Regions from separate parts of the Nocardioides sp. JQ2195 genome, predicted to be linked through region 2. Evidence: predicted binding sites of a transcription regulator. Region 2 holds the regulator's gene; the other holds the start of a gene.

What was found. Region 2 encodes LexA, which represses DNA repair genes until DNA is damaged. Its sites were predicted from a motif close to TCGAACANNTGTTCGA; they were not measured.
Region 1: ncot_RS03305 (alpha-ketoglutarate-dependent dioxygenase AlkB) is a predicted target of LexA. The motif match lies at 8,598-8,613, and genes of this name have one in related genera.

The regions. Positions count from the first base shown of each region.
Region 1 is NZ_CP050902.1:700,527-715,613, reverse strand. It holds gene ncot_RS03340 (helicase C-terminal domain-containing protein) at 1-1,196, shown strand, start outside; gene ncot_RS03335 (CGNR zinc finger domain-containing protein) at 1,304-1,882, shown strand; gene ncot_RS03330 (DNA repair helicase XPB) at 1,879-3,552, shown strand; gene ncot_RS03325 (copper homeostasis protein CutC) at 3,613-4,290, opposite strand; gene ncot_RS03320 (GntR family transcriptional regulator) at 4,401-5,120, opposite strand; gene ncot_RS03315 (FtsX-like permease family protein) at 5,200-7,743, opposite strand; gene ncot_RS03310 (ABC transporter ATP-binding protein) at 7,750-8,502, opposite strand; gene ncot_RS03305 (alpha-ketoglutarate-dependent dioxygenase AlkB) at 8,636-9,355, shown strand; gene ncot_RS03300 (SRPBCC family protein) at 9,511-10,284, opposite strand; gene ncot_RS03295 (xanthine dehydrogenase family protein subunit M) at 10,290-11,144, opposite strand; gene ncot_RS03290 (xanthine dehydrogenase family protein molybdopterin-binding subunit) at 11,141-13,621, opposite strand; gene ncot_RS03285 ((2Fe-2S)-binding protein) at 13,618-14,088, opposite strand; gene ncot_RS03280 (transcriptional regulator) at 14,251-15,087, opposite strand, start outside.
Region 2 is NZ_CP050902.1:3,417,725-3,432,811, forward strand. It holds gene ncot_RS16225 (vitamin B12-dependent ribonucleotide reductase) at 1-402, opposite strand, end outside; gene nrdR (transcriptional regulator NrdR) at 622-1,140, opposite strand; gene ncot_RS16235 (hypothetical protein) at 1,747-2,835, shown strand; gene ncot_RS16240 (hypothetical protein) at 3,058-3,780, opposite strand; gene ncot_RS16245 (ABC transporter ATP-binding protein) at 3,961-5,733, shown strand; gene ncot_RS16250 (ABC transporter ATP-binding protein) at 5,730-7,478, shown strand; gene ncot_RS16255 (LysM peptidoglycan-binding domain-containing protein) at 8,009-8,419, shown strand; gene lexA (transcriptional repressor LexA) at 8,625-9,341, shown strand; gene ncot_RS16265 (hypothetical protein) at 9,405-10,805, shown strand; gene ncot_RS16270 (ATP-dependent DNA helicase) at 10,852-12,831, opposite strand; gene secD (protein translocase subunit SecD) at 13,090-15,087, opposite strand, start outside.

The sequences.
Region 1 (15,087 bases), 1.4 Mb from region 2:
TCGGCGCGAAGGACTCGACGGGCAAGTCGCTGAACGCACTGGCTCCCGGCCTGGTCGATCCCCACCTGGTCGACACGCGTGCACTGACGCTCGCCCAGCTGGCCGACCTCCCCGCCGGCACCGTGCTCGCCACCGGCACCGGGGTCGCATCGCTGGTCGCGCGGGTCCAGTGGCTGCGGCCCCGTCGTCCGTCGAGCCTGGCTCGACTCGTGGCCTGGTCGACCGAGGAGGCTGCGCTGCTCGGGGTCACCGGGCTGGGTGCGCTCTCCGACTTCGGTCGCCTTCTCGTCGACGGCGACCACGCCGCGGCAGCGAAGGCGCTGGCTCCGTTGCTGCCGGAGCCGCTCGACCACATCCTGGTCCAGGGGGACCTGACCGCGATCGCCCCCGGCCCCCTCGAGAGCACTCTCGCGGCGAAGCTCCAGCTCGTGGCCGACGTCGAGTCACGGGGCGGCGCCACCGTCTACCGCTTCTCATCGACCTCCGTCCGCCGCGCCCTCGACGCGGGCTGGGGTGCCCACGACATCCACGAGTTCCTCTCCTCGGTGTCGCGCACCGACATCCCGCAACCGCTGGCCTACCTGGTCGACGACACGGCCCGCACCTTCGGATCCCTGCGGGTGGGCTATGCCGAGGCGTTCATCCGCACCGACGACGAGGCCGAGCTGGAGGCCCTGCTGCGGGCTCGGGGCGCCTCGGCGCTGGGCCTGCGCCGGATCGCGCCGACGGTGTTGATCAGCACCACTCCGATCGACGTGCTGCTCCCACGACTGCGTGAGCTGGGTGCGGCTCCCGTCGTCGAGGCCGACGACGGCACCGTCCACGTCGCGCGCCCCGACGTACGCCGGGCACGCACGCCGAAGCAACGCTCCACCGGGCGCGACGCGGCCCGCGAGGTGGCCCAGGTCGGCCACGCGGTGTCGGCGATCCGGGCCGGGGACCGGGCCCGCGACCTGCGCCCCGAGGACCAGACCGCCACCACGCCGGCCGACTCCTTGGCCCTGCTCCGAGCCGCGATCGAGGCCGGCACCAACGTGTGGATCGGCTATCTCGACAACCACGGCACCTCGACCGAACGCGTCGTCCAACCGATCCGGGTCGAGGGTGGCCAGCTCACGGCCTTCGACCAGCGCAGCGACGACCAGCGCACCTTCGCGATCCACCGGATCCAGGCCGTGCGACACGTCAAGGGCTGATCCGCAGGGTCGAACGCGATCCGTGCGGTCGATGGAGGATGCCACGCACCTGCTGCGGGACGTCCTCCACGGTCGGGCGTCGCTGGACCGGCCCGTAGACTGGGGCCGTGGATTTCATCAGGTACGCCGAGTCGGCGGCGAGTCTGCTCAACGCGGACCTCGCCGATCTCGACGACCTCAATGCGTTCCTCGAGAGCCGGGCCTGGCTGCAGCGCCAGACCACCGAGAAGGACGTCGCCCACCTGCGCCACTTCGCGGCCGACCTGCGGCCGGTGTTCGTGGCCTCCGGCGACGACGACGTGCAGGTGGTCGTCGACGGCCTCAACGAGCTGCTCGACCGGCACCCGGTCACCCCGATGATCTCCACGCACGACTTGGGCAACCTGCACCTCCACGTCGCCAACCGTGCCGCATCCGTCTCCGAGCTGCTGGTCTCCGAGGCACTCCTGGGCCTGGCCACGCTGGTGTGCGACCTCGGCCCCAGCCGGCTCGGCGTGTGTGCCGCCTCGCCGTGCACCAACGTCTACGTGGACACCTCGCCCAACCAGTCGCGACGCTACTGCTCCGACCGGTGCTCCTCGCGTGCCAACGTCGCGGCCTACCGGGCGCGCAAGAGGATCGCCGCGGTGTCCACGCCGGTGGAGCCGGCCGATGCCCCGACTGCCCGCGAGAGTCGCGCCCTGTGAACGGTCCCCTGATCGTCCAGTCCGACAAGACACTGCTGTTGGAGATCGACCACGAGGACGCGCCCGACTGCCGGCGCGCGATCGCGCCGTTCGCCGAGCTCGAGCGCTCTCCCGAGCACGTGCACACCTATCGGCTGACCCCGTTGGGCCTCTGGAACGCGCGGGCCGCCGGTCATGACGCCGAGCAGGTCGTCGACACGTTGTTGAAGTACTCCCGCTACCCGGTGCCCCACGCCCTGCTGGTCGACATCGCCGAGACCATGTCGCGCTTCGGCCGGCTGCGGCTCGAGAAGCACCCGGTGCACGGGCTGGTGCTCTCCTCCAACGACCGCCCGGTGCTCGAGGAGGTGCTCCGCGCCAAGAAGATCAAGGGCATGATCGGCGAGCGGATCGGCACCAGCGATTCCGTCGAGGACGGCGACAGCGTGGTCGTGCACGGCTCCGAACGCGGCAACCTCAAGCAGGCCCTGCTCAAGCTCGGCTGGCCGGCCGAGGACTTCGCCGGGTATGTCGACGGCGAGGCCCATCCGATCGCGCTGCGCGAGGAGGGTTGGGGCCTGCGCCCCTATCAGGCCGAGGCAGCCGAGTCCTTCTGGCACGGTGGCTCCGGGGTCGTCGTGCTCCCCTGTGGCGCGGGCAAGACCATCGTCGGCGCGGCCGCGATGGGCCATGCCCGGGCAACCACGCTGATCCTGGTCACCAACACCGTCTCCGCGCGGCAGTGGAAGGACGAACTGGTCCGGCGCACGACGCTGACCGAGGACGAGATCGGCGAGTACTCCGGCGCCGTCAAGGAGATCCGGCCGGTCACCATCGCGACCTATCAGGTGCTCACGCTGAAGCGGAAGGGCGCCTATCCCCACCTCGAGCTTCTCGACGCGCGCGACTGGGGGCTGATCGTCTATGACGAGGTGCACCTGTTGCCGGCGCCGATCTTCCGGATGACCGCCGACCTGCAGGCTCGTCGTCGACTGGGGCTGACCGCGACGCTGGTGCGTGAGGACGGCCGCGAGGGTGACGTGTTCTCCCTGATCGGCCCGAAGCGCTTCGATGCGCCGTGGAAGGACATCGAGTCTCAGGGCTACATCGCGCCGGCCGACTGTGTCGAGGTGCGGGTGACGCTGCCGTCTGCGGAGCGCATGGCGTACGCCGTCGCGGAGCCCGAGGAGCGCTATCGCCTCGCCGCCTGCACGCACCACAAGATCGACGTCGTCCGACAGCTGGTCGAGCAGCACTCCGGCCAACCCACGTTGGTGATCGGGCAGTACATCGACCAGCTCGACGAGCTGGCCGCCGCGCTCGATGCCCCGGTGATCAAGGGCGAGACGACGGTGCGCGAGCGGCAACGCCTCTTCGACGCCTTCCGCTCCGGGGAGATCGACCTGCTGGTGGTCTCGAAGGTGGCGAACTTCTCCATCGACCTGCCCTCGGCCGAGGTGGCGATCCAGGTCTCCGGCTCGTTCGGCTCGCGCCAGGAGGAGGCCCAGCGGCTGGGCCGGCTGCTGCGGCCGAAGTCGGAGGGCAAGTCGGCGCACTTCTACACGATCGTCTCCCGCGACACCGTCGATGCCGACTTCGCGCAGAACCGGCAGCGGTTCCTCGCCGAGCAGGGCTATGCCTACCGCATCGTCGACGCCGACGACCTCTCCTCCACCCCCGACAGCCCCTGACGTCTCGATCCTCCGCGGGAAACAGTCCCTGACGTCTCGGTCCGCGGCAGAACGTGCCCGTCAGGAATCGAGCAGCAGCCGCCAGGAGCGGACGTGGCCGGAGTCGACGTACGCCTTGTAGGACGCACCGGGACGAGCCTGCACGCCGACGTGGAACTGGCCGATGCCGGCCCGCGCCAGCCACGGCACCTGCTCCGGCAGCAGGTCGGTGCCGGGCAGCATCAGGGCTGCCGCACGTTCGTCGCCCTGCGCGGTGGCCAGCAGGTCGTCGTAGCCGACGCCCAGCCCGCGCGGCGACCCCGAAGCGTGTACGGCGTCGAGTCCCGGGAGCTTGAGCAGGTCCCGCCAGGCGCGGCGACTGTCGAGACAGGAGTCGATGGCGTGGTGGAACGTCCACGGCACACCGGGCAGCCTGCCGGCGAGCTCGCGACACGTCGCGACGTCGACCTCGAGGTCGGCGTCGAGGAATCCGAAGGCCACACCCTGCGCACCGAGTGCGACGTACTCCTCGGCCAGTCCGACCAGGCGGGTGAACTCGCCGCCGTTTGTGGTGAACGAGTCGTTGAGCCGGAGCATGACGCGCACCGGGACCTGCGCGACACGCAACACCGCGGAGGTCGCGGCCAGGTCGGGCGAGAGCCCCTCGTTCCCGGTGAGGAACATCCGGTCAGCGCCGCCCTCCTCGGCTCCGGGGACGTCACGCTCGCTGCGGATCGCGACTTCGAGGAGAACGCTCATGGGGGCAGCCTAGACGCCCGCACTCGTGCGGCGGTGCTGACGAAAACGCGTGTCACAGCGCGTGTTGAGCGAGAGGACCACGCGTTGCTCGCGGGAAGGGGGAAGGCAGGTCAGCCGTGGGAGAACTGCACCCAGAGCGTGAACCGGTCGGCTCGATAGGTCGAGCGGGAGACCTCGATGACCTTGTCGTCGCGCAGTGCGCGACGCTCGATGCGCATCACCGGCGATCCGGGCTCGATCGACAGCACGGCCGCCTCCTGCGCAGAGGCCAGGTCGGCGCGCACCGAGTCCTCGGCCCAGGTGGGACGCAGGCCGCGCTCGTCCAGGTCGGCGTAGAGGCTGGTGGGCATCGCGGTCTCGAGGAAGCCGGGCAGCAGCACCTCGGAGAGGTAGGCGTTCTCCAGGCACATGGTCTCCCCGTCGGCACGACGCAGCCGCTGCCAGTGGATGACCGAGTCGCCCTCGGTGATCCGCAGGGCACGCGCCACTCCCGGCCCGGCCTTCTCCTGGCGCAGCACCAACGTCTGCGACTCCGGGAGCAGACCACGGTCGTGCATCTCGTCAGTGAAGCTGCGCAGCTCTCCGACGCGCGTCGGCGGCCGCATCACGAACGTGCCCTTGCCGGGCATCCGCTCCAGCAGGCCTTCGGCGACCAGTGCCTCGATGGCTTGGCGCACCGTCATCCTGGCCACGCCGAAGCGCTGCACGAGCTCACGTTCCGAGGGAGCGGGAGCTCCGACGGGCAGCCCGGTGATCACGTCGCGGACGTATTCGCGCACCGCGACGTGCTTGAGCTGCGTTGCCCGTCTCGCCGGGATGACCGGATTCACGTCCGGAGTGTAGGCAGCCGCACCCCCCGCTCATCCCCGGATTGCGCCAAAGATGGCCCGAGTGGGCTAGACATGCTGGCTATTCGGTTGCGATGGCCTTGAGCACGTCGAGGCGCGCCGCACGCCGAGCCGGGAAGACCGCGGCGAGCACGCCCAGCACCGCCGAGGCCAGCACGAAGATCGCCAGCATCCCCCAGGGGATCGAGAGCTCGGTGAGCCCTTGGTCCTCCAGGGCCCAGACCAGGGTCGAGCCGAAGACCACACCCATCACCATGCCGAGCAGCGCCCCGAAGACCGCGACCACCACCGACTCGAGTCGGATCATGGTGCGCAGCTGACGCCGACTGAGCCCGACGGCCCGGAGCAGGCCGACCTCGCGGGTGCGCTCGATCACCGACAGGCTCAGCGTGTTGACCACCCCCAGGATCGCGATGATCACCGACAGCCCGAGCAGGCCGTAGATCATGTAGAGGAACTGGTTGATCTGGGTCTTCTGCTCGTCGGCGAACCCCTCCGGGTCCTTGACGGTGACGGTGGGCAGGTCCTCGGTGATGCGCTCGATTCCGGCCTCCAGGTCCGCGGTCTCGGCGTCGTCCTTCTTGGTCACGAAGACCATCGAGTCGAGCGGCACCATCCCGCCCTTGACGAAGGTGTCGGGCGTGACCATGTAGTTGCCGGGAACGACGCCGCCGTCGAGGAAGGTGGCGACCACCTTCAGCGTGACCTCGCCGGCCTGGAACTCGAGGGTGACAGGGTCACCGATGTCGAGCCCCAGGTTCTCGGCCTGGTTCGCGGAGATCGCCACGGTGCCGGGCTGGAGGTCGTCGAGGCTCCCGGACGCAACGGGCACGCGGAAGGCGAACCTCAGGTCCTCGGCCTTCACCGCAACGGCGTAGACCACCTTCCCGTCGACCTTCGGGAATGCCTGGCGCAGGGCCGCGACGCCCGCCACGGTCGGCAGCTTGCGGATCTGGCGGGCCACGTCGGGAGAGAAGGGCTGGCCGACCGCGTTGGAGACGATGAACTGCGAGGTCAGCGACTTGCCGATGGTCGCGTCGGTCGAGGCTGAGGCCGACGAGCCGAAGATCGACATCATCGACATGAGGGCCAGCCCGATCATCAGCGCACTGGCGGTGGCACCGGTTCGCCGCGGGTTGCGCAGGGTGTTCTGCGCGGCGAGGTTGCCGACACTTCCGAAGATCCGGCGGTAGGCCACGGCGAAGAGGCTCAGGAGGGGCCGACCGAGCAGCGCACTCATCAGCGCCACCCCGATCAGGATGAACAGGATGCCCGCGCCGATCAGGACCAGGCCGGTGGTGCCGGATCCGGCGAGGCCGCCGATCATGCCGCCCGCGCCGAGCACGACGAGCACGGCGCCGGCGATCATCCGCTTGCGCAGGGTCGCCTCGGGCAGGGCGACGTCGTCGCGCAGGGCGGCCATCGGCGGGATCCGCGAAGCGCGTACGGCGGGGAGCACCGCCGCGATCGTGGTGACGACCAGACCGACCGCGTAGGACCAGAAGATGGTCCAACCGCTGACCGGGAACTCGGCTCCCCCGAGATCGAGCCCGAAGCGGCCGAAGAGGAACCTGAGGAGGAGCGCGAGCAGGTAGCCCAGCCCGAGGCCGACGGTCGAGCCGACCAGGCCGACCACCAGCGCCTCGGTGATCACCGACCGGTTGACCTGGCCGCGGGACGCGCCGAGGGCGCGGAGCAGGGCGAGCTCGCGGCTGCGCTGGGCGACCAGGATCGAGAAGGTGTTGATGATCAGGAAGATGCCGACCACCAGGGCGACACCCGCGAAGACGAGCAGGAAGGTCTTGAGGAAGCCCATGATCTCGTCGAGGCTGGCCTTGTTCTTCTTCACGGACTCGTCGCCGGTGCGGGCCACGACGTCCTTCGGCAACACCTCCTGAGCGGCCGCGGCGAGCTCCTCCTGGGAGACACCATCGGCTGCGTTGAGGGAGATCGAGGTGTAGACGTCCTTGCCACCGAAGAACGTGTCCTGCAGGAACTTCGTGTCGAAGACCGTGAGGGTGGCGCCGTTGAGCCCACCCGAGCCGAACTCGACGAGACCGGTCAGCTTGACCTTCATCGTCGGCGGCGTGCCGCTGGTGGCGAGGGTGACGGTGTCACCGACCTCGTAGCCGGCCTTCTCGGCGGCGTCGACGTCGATCGCCACCTCGTTGGGCCCGTCGGGCAGCTCTCCCTCAGCCGTGACCAGGATCGGCTTGCCGGTCAGGGAGGTGGCGGTGGTCGGGTTGAAGGCGAGGCCGGGTGGCCCGTTGCCGCCGACGACCTTGCCGTTCTCACCGATGATGTAGATCGACTGCAGGGCGTTCTGCGGGTGCACCGACTCGACCTCGGGCAGTGCCTCGAGGTCGTCGACCACGCTGGCCGGCATCGTGCGGTTGTCCTGGGCCGAGTCGAAGTCACCGGCCCCGGCGAAGCCGATCTCGACGTCGGCGGTCGATCCCTCGATGATGTCGTCGAACGCACCGCCCATGGCATCGGTGAAGATCATCGTGCCGGCGACGAACGCGACGCCCAGCACGATGGCGAAGCCGGAGAGCATCAACCTGACCTTGCGGGCCAGGAGGTTGCGCCAGGTGACCTTGAGCATCGGCGCTCAGACCCCGAGCTCGCGCGCGGTGAGGTCAGCCATCTTGTCGAGGATCGCCTCGCGGTCGGGGTGGCGCAGCTCGTCGACGATGCGACCGTCGGCGAGGAAGACCACCCGGTCGGTGTACGCCGCGGCGACGGGGTCGTGGGTGACCATCACGATGGTCTGGCCGTGCTGGTCCACGCTGTCGCGCAGGAGGGTGAGCACCTCGGCGCCGGACCTGGAGTCCAGGTTGCCGGTGGGCTCGTCGGCGAACACGATGCTCGGCCGGCTGGCCAGGGCGCGGGCCACCGCCACGCGTTGCTGCTGACCACCGGAGAGCTCGCTGGGCTTGTGCTTGAGCCGGCTGCCGAGGTCGACGGTGGAGATCACCGTGTCGTACCACTCCTGGTCGGGCTTGCGGCCGGCGATCGCCATCGGCAGCTTGATGTTCTCGTCGGCGGTCAGCGTCGGCACCAGGTTGAAGGACTGGAAGACGAAGCCGATCTCGTCGCGTCGCAGCCGGGTGAGCTGCTTGTCGTTCATGTCGGTGAGCTCGTGCTCCCCGATGTGCACGGTGCCGCCGTCTGCCGTGTCCAGGGCCGCACAACAGTGCATCAGCGTCGACTTGCCCGACCCGCTGGGCCCCATCACCGCGGTGAACTCCCCCGCACCGATCTCGAGCGTGACGTCGTCGAGGGCACGCACGGTCGCTTGTCCGGTGCCGTAGGTCTTGGTGAGGTTCGCAACGCGTGCCGCGGGCGCGGCGTCGGTGGTCATGGGCACCAACCTAGAGGATCGCGCCGACAGCCGAACATGGATCTGTGCGGAGTTCAGGGTTGGTTCCGGGACACCCCTGACACCCCGAGAACTGTTCGAACGGTTGTTCGATCAATCTGTTATCGTCGGCTCCATGAGCGTCGAGTTCCAGGCCAACCTCTTCGACGTCGCCCCCGCGCCCGAGGTCGGCTCGCTCGCGCCCACTCGGCGTACGCCGCTGGCCACACCCGGCGGCCGGGCAGCTTGGGTCGACGTACGCCCCAACTGGATCACCGGCGCCGACGAGGTCTTCGCCCGCCTGGTCGCCGACGTGCCGTGGCGTGCGGAGCGCCGCGAGATGTGGGACCAGGTGGTCGACGTGCCACGGCTCCTCCACACGTACGCCGCGGGCGAGGCCCTGCCGCACCCGACTCTGGTCGAGGCCCGCGAGGCCCTCAGCAACCACTACCTGCCGGAGTTGGAGGAGCCGTTCGTCAGCGCCGGCTGCTGCTACTACCGCGACGGGCGCGACTCGGTGGCATGGCACGGCGACACCATCGGTCGCGGCCGTCACGAGGACACCATGGTCGCGATCGTCTCGTTCGGCGACCCGCGTCGCCTGGCCCTGCGTCCGCGGCGTGAGGCCGCTGCGGGCCGGAAGCCGACCCGCGACCGTGAGACGGCGACCGAGCGGCAAGGGCGCCACACGAGCAGTCCACGGGGTGGCGGGGAGTCGATCTCGTTCACCATGGGCCACGGCGACCTGCTGGTGATGGGCGGCTCCTGCCAACGCACCTGGGAGCACTGTGTCCCGAAGACGGCCCGATCGGGCCCGCGCATCTCGGTGCAGTTCCGTCCGCTCAACGTCTTCTGAGATCGGGGTCGGCGTTCACTCCGACTCGGGACGACGATGCGCGCGATCCACTGTCACCAGGTGACTGCAAATCGCGCGTGAAGGTGGACCGGCGAGATGGTCGAACAGTTGATCCCTCGCTGCGACGAGGCGACCTCCGCGGGCGGGGCGGGAAGTCAGCGGCGGCGGGCGATCCACACGATCAGCGCGAGGACGCCCAGTGCCGCGGCCAGCTGCTTGCCGTAGGTCTTCAGCAGGATCGGCACCACCGTCGCACCCAGGTCGAGGGCGTCGTCCTGACCGGGTGGTGGCGAGGCACTGCCTGATGGGGCACTGCCTGATGGGGCACTGGCCGGTGGGGCACTGCCTGATGGGGCACTGGCCGGCGGTGCGGACGAGGGTCCGGCATCCGGGTCACCATCCGGTCCGGACACTGCCGCCGCACCCGTCGGCACCGAGGCCGGAGTGGCCTCGGCGTCCTCGGGTTCCGAGGCAGCTTCGGGCTCTCCCCCGACCTTGGTCTTGAGGCACTCCACGAACTGGCCGAGCAGCTTGTCGCTGATGTCCTGGATGACACCGCGGCCGAACTGCGCCGGCTTGCCGGTGATGCTCAGGTCGGTGACCACCTTGACGCTGGTCTCGGTCGGGCTGGTCTCGGTGATCGTGGCGACCACGTCGGCGCCGGCGGTGCCGTTGCCGCGCTTGTCCTTGCCCTTGGCCTCGATCTTCATGATGCCGGCGGCCTCGTCCTTCTCGGTGAAGGAGCCGGAGCCGTTGTAGACCAGCGCGATCGGGCCGAGCTTGACCTTGCACGACCCGGTGAACGTGTCGCCCTCGACGGACGACACCGTGGCACCCGGGAAGCACCCGGCCACCGACTCGAGGTCGTTGAGCGCAGCCCAGGTCTCGGCCTTGGTCGCGGGAACGGTGAACTCGTGCGTCAGGTCCACCGACCTCACGCCCCCGCAGCAGCGAGCACGGCTCGTCGGGTCAGCACGGTCGCCAGGTGCTTGCGGTAGTCGGCGTCGCCGTTGAGGTCGGAGGGCGGGTTGGTGCCCTCGGCGGCGGCCGCCGCTGCCCGGCGTACGGCCTCGTCGGTGGCGGGTTGGCCGACCAGCGCCTGCTCCACGGCGGTCGCCCGCAACGGGATCGAGCCCATGTTGGTCAGGCCGACGCGGGCCTCGGAGATGGTGCCGCCGTCGGTCTTCACGGTCGCTGCGACCGCGACGATCGGCCACTGGTGGGCCACCCGCACGAACTTCTCGTAGTGGGCGCCCCAGCCGGTGTGCTTCGGGATGCGCACCGAGGTGAGGATCTCGTCCTCGGCGATCGCGGTGGTCATGAAGTCCTCGAAGAAGTCGGCCGCCGAGACCCGGCGCTCTCCCCCGCTCCCGGTGATCACGAACTCCGCGTCGAGGGCCAGTGCCGGCGCACCGAGGTCGCCGGCCGGGTCGGCGTGGGCCAGCGCCCCACCGAACGTGCCGCGGTGGCGGACCTGGGCATCGGCGAGGTGCTCGATCGCCTTGGCTACCAGCGTCGCGTGCTCGGCCACGAGCGGGTCGTTGCCGACGTCGGTGTGCGTGGTCATCGCCCCGATCACCAGGGCGTCGCCGTCCTCGCTGACGCCGCGCAACGACTCGATGCGCCCCAGGTCGATGACGAGCTCGGGTGCGTTGAGCCGCATCCGCAGCACCGGCAGCAGGCTCTGACCGCCAGCGATGATCTTCGCGTCGTCACCGTGCTCGGCCAGGGCCGCCAGGGCCTCCTCCACCGTGGTGGGCGCCAGGTAGTCGAACTGTGCGGGAATCATTCACTTGCTCCGTCCGTGCGGTCTGCCGTGCCCTCGTCACCCGAGGCCGGATCGAAGTGGGGCTTGGCTGCCTCCGTGGTCGGCTCGCCGCCGCCACTGTGGTGGATCGCCTTCCACACCCGTTCGGGCGTGCAGGGCATGCGTACGTCGTTGACACCGAACTTGCGGATCGCGTCGACGACGGCATTGACCACCGCCGGCGTCGACGCGATCGTGCCCGCCTCGCCAACCCCCTTGGTTCCGAGTGTGTTCGTCAGCGCCGGTGTGGTCGTGTGGTCGATGTCGAAGCTGATCGTGTCGGCCGCGGTCGGCACCAGATAGTCGACGAACGACGCCGAGACCAGCGTGCCGTTGTCGTCGTACACCGCCTCCTCCCACAGCGCCTGAGCAATGCCCTGCACCAGCCCGCCGTGCACCTGACCGGCCACGATCAGCGGGTTGATCACGTTGCCGATGTCGTCGACGCAGGTGTATTTGCGCATCTTCACGGCGCCGGTCTCGGTGTCGACCTCCATCGCACACAGGTGGGTGCCGTGCGGATAGTTGAAGTTCACCGGGTCGTAGGTCGCGTCGCTGTCGAGGCTCGGCTCCACACCGTCGGGCAGGTTGTGCGCCGCGAAGGTCGCCAACGCCACCTCGGCCATCGCCAGGCCCTGGTCGGTGCCGCGGACACCGAAGCGGCCGGCCTTGAACTCGATGTCGTCGGGCGAGGCCTCGAGCAGGTGCGCCGCGATCGGCTTCGCCTTCTCGATCACCTTGTCCGCCGCCCTGACCAACGCCTCACCGCCGACCACGAGCGAGCGCGAGCCATAGGTGTCGAGGCCCTTCGGCGCCACCATCGTGTCGCCGTGGAGCACCTCGACATCTTCGAAGGGTACGCCGAGCCGGTCGGCCACGATCTGGCTGAAGGCCGTTTCGTGGCCCTGCCCGTGAGCACTCGCACCGGTGATCACCTCGACCTTGCCGGTGGCCAACATCCGCACCGTTGCGTGCTCCCAGCCACCGGCGCCGTAGTCGAGACTGCCGAGCACCCGTGACGGAGCGAGACCGCACATCTCGGTGAAGGTGGAGACACCGATGCCCAACTGGACGGGGTCGTTGCTCTCGCGTCGTTGCTGCTGCTCGGCGCGGAGTTCGTCGTACCCGAAGTTCTCCTTGGCCTTCGCGGTCGCTGCCTCATAGTTGCCGGAGTCGTATTCGAGGCCGGCCACGGTGGTGAACGGGAACTCCTCGTGCTTGATCCAGTTCTTCTCGCGGATCTCGAGCGGGTCGACACCGAGCTCGGCGGCCAGCTCGGTCATCATCCGCTCGATGCCGAAGGTCGCCTCCGGTCGGCCGGCGCCGCGGTAGGCGTCGGTCCAGGCCTTGTTGGTCAGCACCGTCTGCACGGAGAAGTGGTACGCCGGGAACTTGTAGATCGCGTTGAACATGAACGCGCCGAGCACGGGTACGCCGCCACCGATCAGGCTGACGTGTGAGCCGAGGTCGGCCGTCAGCTCGACCTTGAAGCCGGTGACGGTGCCGTCCTTCTCGGCACTCAGGGTGAGCTTCTGCCACTGGTCGCGGCCGTGGTGGGCGGCCATCATCGACTCGGAGCGGGTCTCGGTGAACTTGATCGGCTTGCCCAGCCGGCGGGCCATCACCATCGTGATGAACTCCTCCGGCGTGGTCTGCAGCTTGCCCCCGAAACCACCACCGACATCAGGCGCGATCACGCGCACCTTCGACTCGGAGACACCGAGCACCGCGGCCAGCAGGAACCGCAGGATGTGCGGGATCTGGGTGGCGCTCCACATCGTGATCTGCTCGCCGGTCGGGTCGACCACCGTGGAGCGGGGCTCCATGAACGCGGGGATCAGCCGCTGTTGGCGGAACTCGCGCTCGATGACGATGCCGTCGCCGTCCCTGGCTTTCTGGATGGCCTCGTCGACGTTGCCACCGGTGCCAGCGTCGCCGGAGTCGAAGACCCACTTGGCCGACTTGTTGGTGCCGAGGTCGGGGTGCGCGAGGGTGGTGTCGTTGGCCGCCTCCTTGAGGTCGAGGGCCGCGGGGAGCTCCTCGTAGTCGACGTCGACCAGCTCGGCCGCATCCCTCGCCTCGGCGGCACTCCTGGCCACCACGACGGCCACGATCTCGCCGGCGAAGGTGGCCCGGTCGATCGCGACGGGCGGGTGCGCAGGCGCGACCTGGTCGGGTGTGATCGGCCAGGCGTTCGGCAAGCTCCCCTGTTCCTCACCGAGATCCTTGCCGGTCACCACGGTCACCACGTTGGGGGCCTTCTTGGCCTCCTCCGTGTCGATGCTGGTGATCTTCGCGTGGGCGAACGGGCTGCGCACCATGGCCAGGTGGAGCATGCCCGGGAGGGTGATGTTGTCGGTCCAGCGGGTGCGGCCGGTGATCAGGCGCTGGTCCTCCTTGCGCCGTCGGTCCCTGCCGATCTCGAGCTGCTCGCTGGGAGCATCCTGTGTGGCGGTCACTTGTTGACCTCCTGCCCGGAAGCGGTCTGCACCGCGCGAACGATGTTGTGGTAGCCGGTGCACCGGCACAGGTTGCCCTCGAGCCCCTGCCGGATCTGTTGCTCGTCGGGCTTCGGGTTGTCGTTGAGCAGGTCGATCGACTGCATCACCATGCCCGGCGTGCAGAAACCGCACTGCAGGGCGTGGCACTCGTGGAAGGCGGCCTGCATCGGGTGCAGCTCACCGTCCTGGGCGAGGCCCTCGATGGTGGTCACCTCGTGACCGTCGGCCTGCACCGCCAGCACGTTGCACGACTTCACGCTGCGCCCGTCGAGGTGGACCGTGCAGGCGCCGCAGTTGCTGGTGTCGCACCCGATCACGGTGCCGGTCTTCCCGAGCTTCTCCCGCAGGTACTGCACCAGCAGCATCCGCGGCTCGACCTCGTCGGAGACCTTCGCCCCGTCGACGGTGACTTCGATCCTGGTCATGGACGACTCCTCGCAGGCGTGAACGCTGTGACGCCGCTCACGTTAGGGCTGCGAGGTTGGCGAATGGTTGGCCACGCACCAAATTCCGGATAGTCCCCAACGTCTCACAGGTGAAATGGCTGTTCGGACCTGCGAGACGTTGGGGACTATCGAGGAAATGGCTCAGCGGGAGGCGGCGGCGAGCCGTCCCCTGAGCAAGGGCTTCAGGGGGTGCGGCGACTCCCCCAACCGGGCCAGGCACGCCTCCACGACCTCGGTGTCGTACGGCGCCAGCTCGGTGTAGCGGGCCACGGCTGCGGGGACCGGATCGCCCAGCAACGCCTCCCGCACAGCGACGGCCAGGTAGTCGGCGTACTCGCCCAGCCCGGGGGAATCGGTGCCGGGGAGCAGGTCACCGCCGTACGCGGCGACGGCCTCGCGCACCCGCCCCTGGCGCAGGCAGCACACGACCGTCTCGACGTCGGTCTGCACCGGCAGCGTCAGCCGGTAGGGACGCGAGGCGAGCTGGCCGCCGACCGCGTGCCGCAGGTGGGAGACCTCGGCCTTGAGCGTCGACGGGCTGATCGACTGGTCGCCGTAGAGGAGTGCGTGCAGCTGGTCGAGGTTGAGGCCTTCGGGGTGGAGGGTGAGCAGGGCCAGGATCTCGGTCTGGCGACGGTTCAGCAGCAGCCGTTCGCCGTCGAGGCGCACGTCGGCCGAGCCGAGCAAGCGCAGGTCGAGGCCACACTCGGACGACGTCCGGGCGCCGGGCACGACCAGCGTGGACGACTGCCGGGGAACCACCTGGGCCATCGCCGACTCGATCAGCCGCGCCATCATCCGCGCCGTCGCCAAGCCGATCGGGTGGGAGCGGTCCCACGTCGTCGACAGGTCGATCACGCCCAGCTGCTCCCCGGTGGCCGGGTTGTGCACCGGGGCCGCCCAGCACACCCAGTTGTGCACGATCGGGGCGTAGTGCTCGGCGCTGAACACCATCGAGGGGGCACCGGTGTGCAGCGC
Region 2 (15,087 bases):
CTGGTGCACCAGCAACCAGGTGAGCTCGTGCTCGAAGAGCTCGGCGTCGGCCTCGGAGGCGAAGTAGCCGTGCTCCTGGCCGGCGTCGGTGTAGGTGTTCACGACCCGGTCGATGAGCTGCTTGAGGCTCCACTCGCGGGCGTCGGTGCCGACGGCGCCGCGGAAGTACTTGGTGGTGACGATCGTGGAGGCGTTGACGCTCCAGAAGTCGGGGTACTCGACGCCACGCTGCTCGAAGACGGACTCGCCGGTCTTCCAGTTCGTCTGGACGACGTCGCGACGCTCCCACGTGATCTCGTCGTAGGGGTGCACGCCCTCGGTGCTGAAGACCCGTTCGATCTTCAGGCCCTTGCCCTTGCCGCCCTGCGCCTTTGCAGAGCCGCTGTTGACCGTCTCCGTCATGTCTCCTCTTTCCCGATCTCCGGCTGATGAACTTCTGGTCGTGCCTGGTGCTGGTGTGACTGGTGCTGGTGTGCTTGATGCTGGTGTGACTGGTGCTGGTGTGCTTGATGCTGGTGTGACTGGTGATGTGGGTGTTGCTGCTGGGACCGCCGATGCGACGGATCCCTGAGTAGTGCGCCCGGCACGCAGCTTCCCCACTACGTGCCGGGCGGTCTGTGGTCAGCCCGTGGGCTGGGGTTGCTTCTCGCCGGGCGCCGACGCGCCGGCCTCGAAGCCATGGGAGACGCCGGCGGAACGCTCCGCACGCAGCATCGCGATCTCGGACTCGAAGTCCTCGGCGGACTCGAACGCGCGGTAGACGCTGGCGAAGCGCAGGTAGGCGACCTCGTCGAGCTCGCGCAACGGGCCCAGGATGGCGAGGCCGACCTCGTTGGCCGGGACCTCGGCGGACCCACCGCTGCGCAGTGCGTCTTCGACGGCCTGGCCCAGGCAGGCCAGCTGGTCGGCGGTGACCGGACGACCCTTGCAGGCCTTGCGGACACCGGAGACGGCCTTCTCGCGGTTGAACGGCTCGCTCGCGCCGGAGCGCTTGAGCACCGTCAGCTGCATCTGCTCGACCGTCGTCCAGCGCTTGTTGCAGGCCGGGCACGTCCGGCGGCGGCGGATCGATCCACCGTCGTCGCCGACGCGGGAGTCGAGCACGCGGGTGTCGGTGCTGCGGCAGTAGGGGCAGTGCATCTCTGGCAGCCTCCTTCACGGGCTCGTACGGCGAGTTGTTGCGCTGTGCTGGCGTGGGTTTGCGGTCGCTCCACGGGACACCACGAAGGCCCCACGGAAGGGGGCTGCTGAGGCGGTCTCGTTGTGGAGAACAGGTCGTTCCCTGTGGACAACTGGCGGTCAACTGTGGGTTCTCGACCCAGTCCCTGTGGACTAGATGTGGAAAACCACAACGGTGTAACTACTAGATGTAGTGGTAACCGTACGTCGGCTCCCCAGCCGATGCAAGCCCCGTCCGAGATCTTTTTCCATCACTCGTATAACCGCAGGTCAGGGCCGAATCATCCCTCCGACACGCGCCTCAGTGGCATCCTTCGAGTGTCCCGCGAGTGCTCTGCGCGTGCCTTGCGAGGCACCTGACGAGCCACCTGAGGCGACGCCCTCGCCAACTGTGAGCGCCGACCTCCCGACAGTGGAGGATTTCACGCACCAGCTGCGTGAAATCCTCCATCGTTCGACCCTCAAGCGCGCACTCAGCGACCAGCCCGCCGACCTTCCGCACCGGCTTCTCCACAGGTCATCGCCGACCCCGTTGCGGCGATCGACCGGGCGCTGAAGGCTTCCTCCATGGATGTCCGTGCCCTGCAGGCGATCCAGGAACACCAGGCCGGCGTGATCTCACGCCGACAGGTGGTGGCCTGCGGCGGCACCGACCGCGACATCGCCCGGCTGGTGCGCCGACGCACGCTCACCCGTGTGATGACCGGTGTCTACGTCGACCACAACGGCCCGCTCTCGTGGGAGCAGTCCGCGTGGGCGGTGGTGCTCCGGCACTGGCCGGCCGCCCTGACTGGCGGCTCGGCACTGGTGGCGCATGGCCTTCGCCTCCCCCGTTTCCTGAGGGCACCGGGTCCGACGGCCTTCGACGCACTCGGGCCGACCGGTGACGCGCCCACCGGTCGGCGCCGGGGCGCGACCATGATCCCGGGCGTCGGGGTCGACGTGATGGTGGAGGCGCACCGTCGACCCGACCGGGTGGCGGGTGTGCGCCTCACTCGCTCACGAAACTTCGACGACCTGGCGCTCCTGCACCTCAGCCCGCCGCGCGTGCGCCTCGAGCACGCGGTGCTCGAGGTCGCCTCACGTGCGCCTGACGAGGCCGCTGCCGTCGGAGTGCTGTCGGATGCCGTCCAGTCCCGGCGAACCACAGCCCAGCGCCTGCTGGTCGCGCTCGAGCTCCGCCCACGGATGCGGCATCGCAAGCTGTTGCTCCGCCTGCTCGCGGACGTGTCATCGGGAGCCTTCTCGGCGCTCGAGCAGCGCTACCTGGTCGACGTCGAGCGCAGGCACGGCCTGCCCACCGCACGCCGGCAACGCCGGGAGCGCCGGGAGCGCGGAGTGGTCTTCCGCGACGCCGACTACGAGAAGTACGCCGTGATCGTCGAGCTCGACGGTCGCCTGGGCCACGAGTGGTCCGACGATGCAGGCCAGGACCTCGACCGAGACATCGATGCGCTCATCGACCAGCGGGTCACCGTGCGAGCCCGCTGGCACCAGGTGCTCGATCCCTGCCGTCTCGCCGCGGCCCTCGTGCGGATCCTGTGGGCTCGCGGCTGGACCGGCCGACCCCGTTCGTGCGGTGCCGACTGCGCGGTCGGCCTACTCCTGCGCGCGCAGCCGCCGGACAGTGGAGGATTTCACGCAGACAGTGCGTGAAATCCTCCACTGTCGGCCGTGGCCCAAGCCAGGGTGTCGTGCGGGCCACATTTTCGCTGACCCCGCCCGCCATTCGTAGCGGCCTGACACAATGGCCATCGTGGCAAAGCAGGGGGCCGGAAAAAGAGCAGGATCTCGGCGGGGGCCAAAGAAGCGGTCGCTCCCGAGTCGGTCTGCCCTGCTCCTGTGCCTGGCGATCACCGTCTGCGTGGTCGCGTGGGGCTATCTCGTGTTCGCCGCGATCGACTTCGGGCGCTCGGCGCGTGGCGGCGAGTCGGGGGCCTGGACCTTCCTCGGCCTGGCCTGCCTGGGCGCCGCTGCCTGCCTGTTCGTCGGGATGATCCTGATCGGCCGACTCCTGCGCGCGACCGGCATCATCACCGCCCCGACCGGTCCGGACGGCAGAGGGACGCGCGCGCCGAGCCCCACGAGGCCCACGACCGTCTCGAGCGCAGGTACGAGCAGCACCAGCGCGAGCGACACCACTGCCAGCGCGGGCTCGCACGTGAGCAGCACCACTGCCAGCGCGGGCTCGCACGTGAGCAGCACCACTGCCAGCGCGGGCTCGAGCACCAGCAACATCCCGAACACCGCGAGCAGCGCGCCGAGCACCACGGGCACCGGCAGCGCCAGCAGCACGCCGAGCGCCGGCACCGGCACCGCCAGCAGCGCCAGCAGCACACCGAGCGCCGGCACCGCCAGCGGTTCGCCGAGCTCGGCGACCACCAGCCCCGGCACCTCGGGCAGCATCACGCCGGCCGCCGTCCCGGAACCGCGCACCACACCCGGTCCCGACCCGAGTCGGGACACCCCGCCCCAGGGCCACCACAGCGCATCCGGCAACAACAGTGCATCCAGCAACCACAGCGCATCCAGCAACAACAGCGCAGCGGGCAACCAGGTCGGACACAACCTGCTGTCCGGCGACACGGCCGAGGTGCCCAAGGTGCCGTCCGCGCGCTACAAGGGCAAGCGCATCGCCCGGTGACCGCACGCCACGAGGCCCCGCGCAGCGCCCGATGACCGCACCCCACAAAGGCAAACGCCTCGCCCGCTGACCACACCCCACGACGCAAGCGCCTCGCCCGGTGACCGCGGAAGATCCAGTTAGGTTAACCTAACTCGGTGGTTCCACCTTCCCCCGCGCGGCCAACGGTCGCCCCGCCCGAGCGAGTCCACGCACCCCCCGGAACGCCTGGAACTTCCACGCCACCGGCCAGCGCCTGGGCCCTCCTGCGACGCGGGCTGGCCCGCAACAAGGCTCGCCTGGTCGCCAGCTTCGGTCTGCTCAGCCTCTGGCAGGCCTGCGAGACCCTGGTGCCGGTGATGATCGGCCTGATCATCGATCGCGCGGTCGCCACCGGCGAGGTCCGCGAGATGGTCGTCTGGGGACTCGCCCTCTGCGCGCTCTTCGGCTTCCTCTCCTACGGCTACCGGTTCGGCGCACAGATCGGGTTCAGCGTCATGCAGCAGGAGATGCACCGGACCCGCGTCGAGATCGCGGCGCACGCGCTGCACCCGCGCGGAGCCAGGACGTCCCTGCGCCCCGGCGAGACACTCTCGCTGGCCACTGCCGACGCCGAGCTCGTCGGGCAGTTCATCCGCTCCATGGGCTTCACGGTCGCCGCGGTCATCTCGCTGGCCGGAGCGTCGTGGTACCTCCTCACCCTGGACCTGACGCTCGGCCTCGTGGTGCTCGTCGGCGTCCCGATGGTGCTCGCGCTGACCCAGGCGATCACCCCCGCGATCTCCCGGCACACCGAGCACCAGCAGTCCACGGTCGCCGAGGCGACCGGCGTCGCCACCGACCTGATCCGCGGCCTGCGCGTTCTCAAGGGAATCGGTGCCGAGTCGGTCGCCGGGTCCCGCTACCGAGCACTCAGCGGACGGGCCCGCGACGCATCCGTGCGGAGCACGTCGACGTACGGCGCGATGGCCGGCCTCACCCAGGGCCTCTCGGGACTGTTCCTCGCGGCCGTCGCTGTGGTCGCCGGGCACCGGGCACTCTCCGGTGACATCAGCATCGGCGAGCTGATCGCCGTGGTCGGCCTGACCCAGTTCCTGGCCGAGCCCCTCGGCATGCTCGGCGACATCTCCGCCCACACCGCACGGGCCCACGCCTCCGCCCGCCGGATCGTGGTGTTCCTGCACACCCCGCACCTGGTGCCGGTCGGCGACGCGCACCCGCACTCGGGGGCAGGACTGCGACTCACCTCCGTCACGGCTCCCGGCCTCAACCGGGTCAGCCTGGACTCTCGCCCCGGCGAGATCCTCGGCATCGCGGTCACCGACCCGGCGGCTGCCGCTTCACTGATGGCGCTCGTGAGCGGCTCGTCGTCCCCTGTCTCCGGCGACCTCACCCTGGGCGGCCTGCCGCTGGACGAGCTGTCCCTCGCCGCCCGCAACGAGCACCTGCTGGTCAGCCCGCACCACGTCGACCTCTTCGAGGGCACCCTGCGCAGCAACATCGACCCGACCTCCACGCTCGCCCCCGCGGAGCTGGACCGACTGCTCGACGCGTCGGCCTGCGCCGACGTGGTCTCGCTCGTCCCCGAAGGCCTCGACCAACCGGTCACCCCCGACGGCGCCACCTTCTCCGGAGGCCAGCGCCAACGCATCGCGCTGGCCCGCGCCCTCGCCACGGACGCGCCCCTGCTCGTGCTGCACGACCCCACCACCGCCGTCGATGCGGTCACCGAGCACCGCATCGCAGCAGGCATCCGCGAGCTGCGCAGCGACGCCGCGGGGCGGCGTACGACGTGGCTGGTCACCTCCTCCCCCGCCCTCCTCGCGCAGTGCGACCGGGTCTTGCTGATCACCGACGCCGGCGTCACCGGCGAGGGCACCCACCACGAGCTCGCCGCCGACCCGACGTACGCCGAGGTGGTGCTGCGATGAGCACGCGCCACCTCCTCCCCATCGCCACGCGCCAGGAGACGGCCGGGCTCGCCTGGCGCCTGGTCGCCCGTCACCGGTTGCCGCTGGTGGCATCGATCGTCTCGTTCGTGCTGGCCGGCCTCTGCGCCTTGGTGGCGCCGTGGATGCTCGGGCACATCGTCGACCTGGTCATCGAGGGCGCCCCGGCGCGCGAGCTCACCACGGCCGCCGTCGTCATCGGCGTCGCAGCCGTGGGAGGCGGGTTGTTCACCTGGGCCTCCGTCGCCTTCCTCGCCCGCGCCGGCGAGCCCGCTCTGGCCGAGCTGCGCGAGGACGTGCTCGACAAGGCACTCGCCCTGGACTCGGCCCGCGTCGAGGCAGCCGGCACCGGCGACCTGCTCTCCCGCGTCGGGGACGACGCCCGCACCGTCGCCAGCTCGCTCACCGAGATCGTGCCGACGCTGGTGAACTCGCTGGTGCTCGTGGCCTTCACCGCCGCCGGCCTCTTCGCGCTCGACTGGCGTCTGGGCCTGGCCGGCTTGGGGGCGCTGCCGTTCTACGTGATGGGACTGCGCTGGTACCTCCCGAAGTCGGGCCCCTACTACGCGCGCGAACGCGTGGCCCAGGGCGAGCGCGCCCAGGCCATGGTCAGCGGGCTGCAGGGTGCACCCACCGTGCGCGCCTTCGGGATGTCGGCCGACCAGGTGGCCACCATCGAGGACCGCTCCGACGAGGCCCGCACCATCTCCGTCACCGTGTTCAGGCTGCTCACCCGCTTCGGCGCACGCTCCAACCGCGCCGAGCTGATCGGGCTGCTGCTGGTGCTGACCACCGGTTTCCTGCTGGTGCGCGCCGACTCCACCACGGTGGGCGCGGTGACCGCCGCCGCGCTCTACTTCCACCGACTCTTCAACCCGATCAACGCGCTGCTCTACATCTTTGACTCGGTGCAGTCGACCGGCGCCTCGCTCTCCCGCCTGGCCGGCGTCTCGCTGCTGCCCCCTCCGCCTGCCCGGCCGGGTTCGCTGCCGGCCGCTCCGGGGCCACTGACACTCGCCGGCATCGACCACGCGTACGTCGAGGGGCGCCCGGTGCTCTCCTCGGTCGCGGTCACCATCGCACCGGGCGAGCGGGTCGCTCTCGTCGGTGCCACCGGGGCCGGCAAGACGACACTCGGCGCGATCGCGGCCGGCGTCCTGCCGCCGACGTCCGGACGTGTGGACCTGGCCGGCACCTCATTGGCGGAGCTGCCCAGCAGCGTCCTGCGCCAGCGGGTCTCGTTGATCAACCAGGACTTCTACGTCTTCGCCGGCACCGTGCGCGACGCGGTGACCCTGGTCGCCGCCGACGCCACCGACGACGCTGTCCGGGCGGCGCTCGAGACCGTCTCGGCCCTCGGGTGGGTCGAGGCGCTGCCCGACGGCCTCGACACCGTCATCGGTGGCGGCGCCCACCCGCTGACCCCGGCCCAGGCCCAGCACCTCGCCCTGGCCCGGATCGCGCTCGCCGACCCGTGGTTCGTCGTGCTCGACGAGGCCACCGCCGAGGCGGGCTCTGCCGGCGCCCGCGACCTCGAACGGGCCGCACTGGCCGTCACCGAGGGCCGCGGCGCCCTCGTGGTCGCGCACCGGCTGACCCAGTCGGAGTCGGCGGACCGGGTGCTGGTCATGCACGAGGGCCGCGTGGTCGAGGAGGGCAGCCACGACGAGCTGTTGCGCTCCGGCGGTCGGTACGCCGAGCTGTGGGCTGCCTGGTCGGGCAGCTGAGCCGAGTCGGTCGGCACCACGGCGCGCCTCACCGGGCTCCGTCGGGGACGTCCAGGGCTGCGGCCATGAGGGCACCGTGGCCGAGCGCCGGGCCCTGACGCCCCGGCCCAACAGCAACGCGTTCCGCACTGGCCGCCGTGGACCAATTGGTCCACCGCGGCCAGTCCGCGGGCGACCGCCCACCCGGAGCCCTTCGAGACGGACAGGCCGCTCATCACCGTGCGTCACAGGGCGGCGGCGAAGAGGACGGTGCCGACGCCGTCTGCGCCTCGCTGGGCAGCCGAAGGCTCCCCGCGGACAGCCGTGGGGATACGGCGCTCTCCCGGTCCCGTCCACCCGCCGCACGACACGTCGAATCTTTGTTCGAGGAAATCCTTGCCTTGTTCGAACACATGATCTAACTTCGTACATGTGTTCGATCGAAAGTCTGATCGATCCCGACAGCTCCACAGCTTCCCCGGAGGCCGTTGTCGGTGGTCACCGTTAGACATTCGCTCAGCACCGACCACCCACTTCCCCCGGAGGTCTCGATGAGCACCATGACCCTCAGCCCCGCCAGCCAGACCAGCACGATCCCGGTCGGCCAGCGCCAGGTCAGCACGATCCAGGTCGGCCAGCGCCAGACCAGCCAAGGCAAGGTCGGCCAGCGCCAGCTCCGCCTCACCCGGCGCGGCCGCGTGGTCATCTTCATCGCGGCACTGCTGGTGGTCATGGGCGCCGCCCTTCTCCTGGCCAACGCATCGACGGCCACCAACCACGCCGGCGTCGACCAGCCGACCCGGGCAGTCGTGGTCGAGTCCGGCGACACGTTGTGGAGCATCGCGGGCGACCTGGCCGGGGACGGCGAGGTGCGTGACATGGTGCACGAGATCAAGCAGCTCAACGCGCTCGACTCCTCGATGCTGATGACCGGCCAGACCATCTTCGTGCCGATCAGCTGACACAGATTTCCGCAGGTCGCCTCGACCCCGGCCTGCGGATGGGGAAGACGAAGGGCGGGGCGCCGACAACCGGCCACCCCGCCCTTCGCACGCCCGAACCCAGCTCGCACCTGAACCCGCGACACGTTCGAACAGGTGTTTGAACCCGAGGGCGATTGAGGCTACGTTGGAAATCCACCCGGACAGGACTGCGGAAGGCACGCCGATGGCACGAAACGACAAGGTCGCCGAACTCCCCGACGGGCCTCCCGACGCGACGGGCCTGACCCCGCGCCAGCAGCGCATCCTGAACAGCATCAGCGACTCCCTCGAGCGCAAGGGCTACCCGCCGAGCATGCGCGAGATCGGCGAGACGGTCGGCCTGACCAGCTCCTCCTCGGTCTCCCACCAGCTCAAGGTCCTCGAGGCCAAGGGCTTCATCAAGCGCGACCCCAACCGTCCCCGCGCGATCCAGGTGTTCCTGCCCGAGACGATGGCCCCGGGCCGCGCCGTCGGGTCGGCCGGTGAGTCCGTCATCGACGAGACCGGCATCGGCGACGCGATGCCGTCCGCCACCTACGTCCCCGTCGTTGGCCGGATCGCGGCCGGCGGCCCGATCCTGGCCGAGGAGCGTGTCGAGGAGATCTTCCCGCTGCCGAAGACGCTCGTCGGTGAGGGCACCCTGTTCCTGCTCGAGGTCTCCGGTGACTCGATGATCGACGCCGCCATCTGCAACGGCGACTACGTCGTGGTCCGTCAGGAGCAGACCGCCCGCAACGGCGAGATCGTGGCCGCGTTGATCGACGGCGAAGCCACCGTGAAGACCCTGCAGCGGCGCGACGGCGAAGTCTGGCTGATGCCCCACAACGATGCCTACGAGCCGATCGACGGCAGCAACGCCAGCATCCTCGGCATCGTCACCGCGGTCCTGCGGCGGGTGTGAGCCCCGCGCGGGGCGTGAGTCGTCAACTGCGTCGAGGCGGCAAGGGCGTGACAGAATCCGCTCATGCTTCGCACCTCCACCCTTGCTGTCCTCACGCTCGTGGCCGCCGGGCTGTCCACCAGCCCGGCCCACGCTGACCGGACCAGTGCTGACCGCGGCGGTGCCGACCGCTCCGACGACGTGGTCTCGGCCGCGGGCCAACACCTCGACGGCCAGGTCGTGGACCGGGTGGCCGACACGGTGGACCAGACGATCCCGGAGCTGACCGAGCTCCTCGAGTCCGACTCCACGGCCCGCGTGCGCAACGGCCGACTGTTGCACCAGGACACCTTCGAGCAGGCCGAGTCCACGGTGTCCGAGCACGTCGCGCGGGCCTCGGCACCCCTGTCCCAGACGTTCGAGCTGCACAGCCGTCCCGGCGGCAAACGCACCATCTATCTCGACTTCAACGGCGAGCGGGTCTGCGACAGTGGCTGGACCGGTCCCGGCGACTGCATCAAGGCCCCCGCCTTCGACACCGACGGGCGCTCCGGGTTCAGCTCCGGTGAGCTGCGTGCCATCCAGTCCGCGTGGAAGCGCGCGGCCGAGGACTACGCGCCGTTCGCCGTCGACGTCACCACGGAGCGTCCCTCCGCCGGGGACATCACCCGCTCCGGCAGCGGCGACAAGCGGTTCGGCGTACGTGCCGTGATCACCAGCTCCAACTCGGTGCGCAAACGGGTCTGCGGTGGCCCCGGCTGTGGTGGCGTGGCGTTCGTCGACATCTTCGATCGGTCCCGGGCCAACCGCTTGCGCGACTTCTGGGTGTTCCCCCGGGAGGTCAACAACCAGCCCCGCCGGATCGCCGACGTCGTCTCCCACGAAGCCGGCCACACTCTCGGCCTCTCCCACGACGGCACGCGCAGGAGTCCCTACGCGAGCGGCCACGGCATCTGGGCGCCGTTGATGGGCTCGTCGAACCGCCAGCTCACCCAGTGGAGCCGCGGAGAGTACGCTCACGCCGACAACCGCGAGAACGACCTCTCCGTCATTGCCTCCAACGGTGCTCCGCGGGTCCGCGACGACCACGGCGGTCGCTCCGGGAGCGCCACCAGGCTGCGTGCTGGGCAGGCCGCGCGGGGTGTGATCAGCAGGGGCAGCGACACCGACGTCTTCCGGATCAGGACCACCTGCCGGGCCAAGCTCACGGTGCGCGCCCGCAATGCCGGGGAGAGTCCCAACCTCGACATCCGCCTGACCCTGACCAACAGGGCCGGCCGGGTGCTCGCGCGGCGCAACCCGCTGTCGTCCGCCTCCGGCGAGGCGCGCGGTCTCGACGCGACGTACGCCGGCAAGCGCCGGGCCGGGGTCTACTTCGTCCGGATCGACGGCGTCGGAGCCCGCGACCCGAGGACGACGGGCTACAGCGACTACGCCAGCCTCGGCAGCTACCGGGTGACGCTCGACTCCCGCTGCGGCGGCTGAGCCGGGCGCGCCACCGGGTCGCGAGCTGGCCCGCGGCGCGTCCCGGTCAGCCGGCCGCGAGCCGCTTGAGCGCGTTGCGCGCCACCTGGGGGTCGGCGGTCGTCCACATCGGGGGCAGGCTGGCCTTGAGGAAGTTGCCGTAGCGAGCCGTCACCAGGCGGGGGTCGAGCACCGCGACCACGCCTCGGTCAGCGGTGGTCCGGATCAGTCGGCCGGTGCCCTGGGCCAGCAGCAACGCGGCGTGGGTGGCCGCGACCTGCATGAACCCGTTGCCGCCTGAACGGTCGGCTGCCTTCTGGCGCGCCGACATCAGCGGGTCGTCGGGACGCGGGAACGGGATTCGGTCGATCAGCACCAGCTGGCAGGTCTCCCCCGGCACGTCGAGGCCCTGCCAGAGACTGAGCGTGCCGAACAGGCAGGTGTGCGGATCGGCGACGAACTGCTTCTGCAGCTCCGCCAGCTGGGCCTCACCCTGGGCGAGCGTAGTCAGGTGGGGCAGACGCTTGCGCACCTCCTCCGCGGCGGCCTCGGCGGCCCGTTTGCTCGAGAACAGGCCGAGGGTGCGCCCGTCGGCGGCGTCGACGAGGTCGACGATCTCGTCGAGCTGCGCCCTCACCAGTCCGTCACGACCCGGCGGGGGCAGGTGCCGGGCGACGTAGAGGATCGCCTGCTGGCCGTAGTTGAACGGCGAGCCGACGTCGATGCCACGCCAGGGCAGCACGTCCTCGGTGCGGGGCGAGGTCTCTGTGGTCGCGATGCGCTCGTCGGCCTTGAGCCCGAGGGACGAGGCGACCGTGCTGAAGTCGCCCCCGAGCATCAGGGTCGCCGAGGTGAAGACCACCGTCTTGTCGCTCAGCAGCTTGTCGCGCATCGGGCCCCACACCTGGAGCGGCGCCACGCACAGCTGCGGGCCGCCGCGCGAGGGGTCGCGGTCGTTGCGCCAGAGCACGTCGGAGTCGAGGTCGGCGGCCATCCGCTCGGCGGTGGTGAAGACCTCCTGCACTCCTCCCTTGGCCTGGTTCTTGCCGGGGTCGCCCTCCTCCCCGGAGTCCTTGGGGATGGCACTGAGGCAGGCCCGGGCGGCGTCGCGCACGAGCACCAGCGCATCAGCGAGCTGCTCGTCGATGCGGTCGATGCGACCGGGCTCGGTGCGGGCGATGGCGTCCTGGAGGCTGCCGGCAGCATCGTCGAGGTCGTTGGCCTCGTCACCCTCGACGTAGCGCTGGGCCCGGCGCGCGGCGCGCTCCAGGTCGCCCACGCTCAGCTCGTCGGTGGCCGCCTGGGTGATCCGGGCGGTCACCTCGTGCGCCTCGTCGACCACGACGACGTCGTACTCCGGGATCATCGGGACGCCCTCGATGGCGTCGATGGCCAACAGGCTGTGGTTGGTGACGATCAGCTGTGACTCCGCCGCCTTCTCGCGAGCGCGCTCGGCGAAGCACTCCTCCCCGAAGGGGCACTTGGCCTTGCTCAGGCACTCGCGGTGGCTGACGGAGACCTGCCGCCAGACCTTCTCGGTGTGGCGGGGCGCGTTGTCCTTCTCACCGGTGCCGCCGGTCTCGGACTCCTTCTCGGCCCACTCGCGCAGCTTGAGCACCTCGGCGCCCATGGAACCGCTGGGCAGCTCCACCAGTGCCCCTTGGTCGTCGGGCGCGCCCTCACGCACCCGGTGGAGGCAGGCGTAGTTGGAGCGGCCCTTGAGCACGGCGAAGGACGTGTCGATCCCGGGCTTGGCCTTGAGCGCATCGACCAGGCGTGGGATGTCGCGCTCGACGAGCTGGTGCTGGAGGGCGAGGGTCGCCGTCGCGACGACCACGCGCTTGTCGTGCATCAGGCTGGGCACGAGGTAGGCCAGCGACTTGCCGGTGCCGGTGCCGGCCTGGACGAGCAGGTGCTCGTCGTCGGTCATCGCCCGGGCCACCGCGTCGGCCATCTGGACCTGGCCGGGACGTTCCTGCCCACCCAGGGCCTCGACCGCCTCGCCCAGCAGCGCGGCCACCTTGGTGGTCTCGGCTGCTTCAGTCATCGCTCACTCCAGTCGCATCCATCGGGCTTGCCGGCACCCCGAAACCCTAGCCGCCACCACGGACACCCGCTGTCGCCCCGGGTGCAGTCCCGGGTGTCCTCGCGCGTGCGACGCGGCGTCCGTGTCACTCCACCAGCGACTGGTCACGTGCGGAGTGACACCAGCACCACCCACGAGCCGACGCACGACGCGCGCACGTGCCGGCGTACGACGCGCCCAGGTGCCGGCGTACGACGCGACGCGCGCAGCGAGCCGGGATCAGACGACGGCGCCCGAGTCCTCCGGGTTGCGCTCCTTCTTCTGCTTCTTCTCCCGCGAGAACGGCGAGAGCTTCTGCAGGTAGATCAGCGCCGGGGTCGCGGAGAACACCGAGGAGTAGGTACCGATGATCAGGCCCAGCAGCAGCGCGATCGCGAAGTCCTGCAGCGAGTCGCCACCGAGGAACGCGAGCGCGGCCAGGATGAACATGGCGCCGAGACCGGTGTTGATGGTGCGCGGCATCGTCTCGATGCAGGCGGTGTTGCTGACCTCGGAGAAGGTACCGGTCCGGGTTCCCTGCCAGCGTTCTCGAATCCGGTCGAAGACGACCACGGTGTCGTTGACCGACAGACCGACGATGGTCAGCGCCGAGGCGAGGAAGATGCCGTCGATGGGCTTGTCGAGCCACGCGAAGATGCCGGTCACGATGATCACGTCGTGGAACATCGCACCCACGGCCGACACGGCGAAGGTCCAGTGGAACCGGAAGGCCAGATAGATCATCTGCGCGATCAGGGCGATGATGAACGCCCAGAGCGCCTTCTCCTTCAGCTCCTGGCCCAGGCTGGCCGCAACCGTGTCGTCGCTGTACTGCGTGGTCTTGCCGGCCTCGTTGGCCAGCCCCTCCTCAATCTCCGCCTTCTGGGCGTCGGAGATGTCGCCGGCGCGGATCGAGACCCGCTCGACGTCGTCGCTGCCCTTGACGATCTGCACGACGGCCTCGGGCAGGCCGACGCCGGAGACCACGTCACGCGCCTTGTCGGCCGTGATCGCCTTCTGGGTGGTGTACTCGAGCGAGCGACCACCGGTGAACTCGAGGCCGTAGTTGAGGCCGTGGCCGAAGATGCCGACCAGCGCGAGGATCAGGGCGGCACCCGAGATGCCGAGCCAGAGCTTGCCCTTGTCCATGATGTTCGGGTTCTTCTTGGTCAACCAGGTGCGTGCCCGGCCGACGTTGGCCAGACCGGTGATCTGGGGACGCTTGGCCACGAACTTGGTGGTCACGCCGATCTCGGTGAGCACGCGGGCGATCACCAGCGCGGAGATCATCGACGCGATGACACCGATCGCCAACGTGACACCGAAGCCCTTGACCGACCCGGAGGCCAGCAGGAACAGCAGCAGGGCAGCCAGCAGCGTGGTGACGTTGGAGTCGATGATCGCTGTCCACGCCTTGTTGAACCCGATCTGGAGGGCACGGCGCATGCCGGCCTTCGGGTTCTCGGCATACTCCTCCCTCGCTCTCTCGAAGACCAGCACGTTGGCGTCGATGGCCAGACCGATGGCGAGCACGAAGCCGGCCAGGCCCGGGAGGGTCAGCGTGGACCCCAGGGCCAGCAGCATCGCGTAGGAGAGGACGGCGTAGGAGGTCAGCGCGATCGCGGCGAGGAAGCCCACGAAGCGGTAGACGATGATGATGAAGAGGCCGGTGATGATCAGGCCGATGACGCCGGCCTCGGCGGAGGACTTGATGGCGGCGTCACCGAGGGTCGGGCCCACGGTGCTCTGCGAGATGATCTTGACCGGGATCGGCAGGGCGCCGCCCTCGATCAGGATGGCCAGGTCCTTGGCCTCGCTCTCGCTGAAGCTGCCGGTGATGCTGGTGCCGTTGTCGATGCGACCACCACAGGACACGTCGACCGTCGGCGAGGAGATGATCTCCTTGTCGAGGACGATCGCGATGCGGTTGGCGTCGCCCGTGGCGCAGGCCGCCTTGGCGCTCAGGTCACCGAACGCGTCGTTGCCCTTGCCGGTGAAGTCGACCGCCACCTGCCAGCCGACCCCGTCCTGCCGGGTGCCGGCGTCGGCGCCCTCGATGTCCTCACCGGTCAGCTGGGCCGGGGCCAGCTCGAGGAACTGGCCGGAGTCGGTGTCCTGGAGGATCTCGTCACCGGGCTTGGTGGGCTTCGCGTCCTTGGACGCGGCCGCGGCCACCACCGGGTGCACGCTCAGCTGGGCGGTCTTGCCGATCGCCTCGACCGCACGGGACGGGTCCTG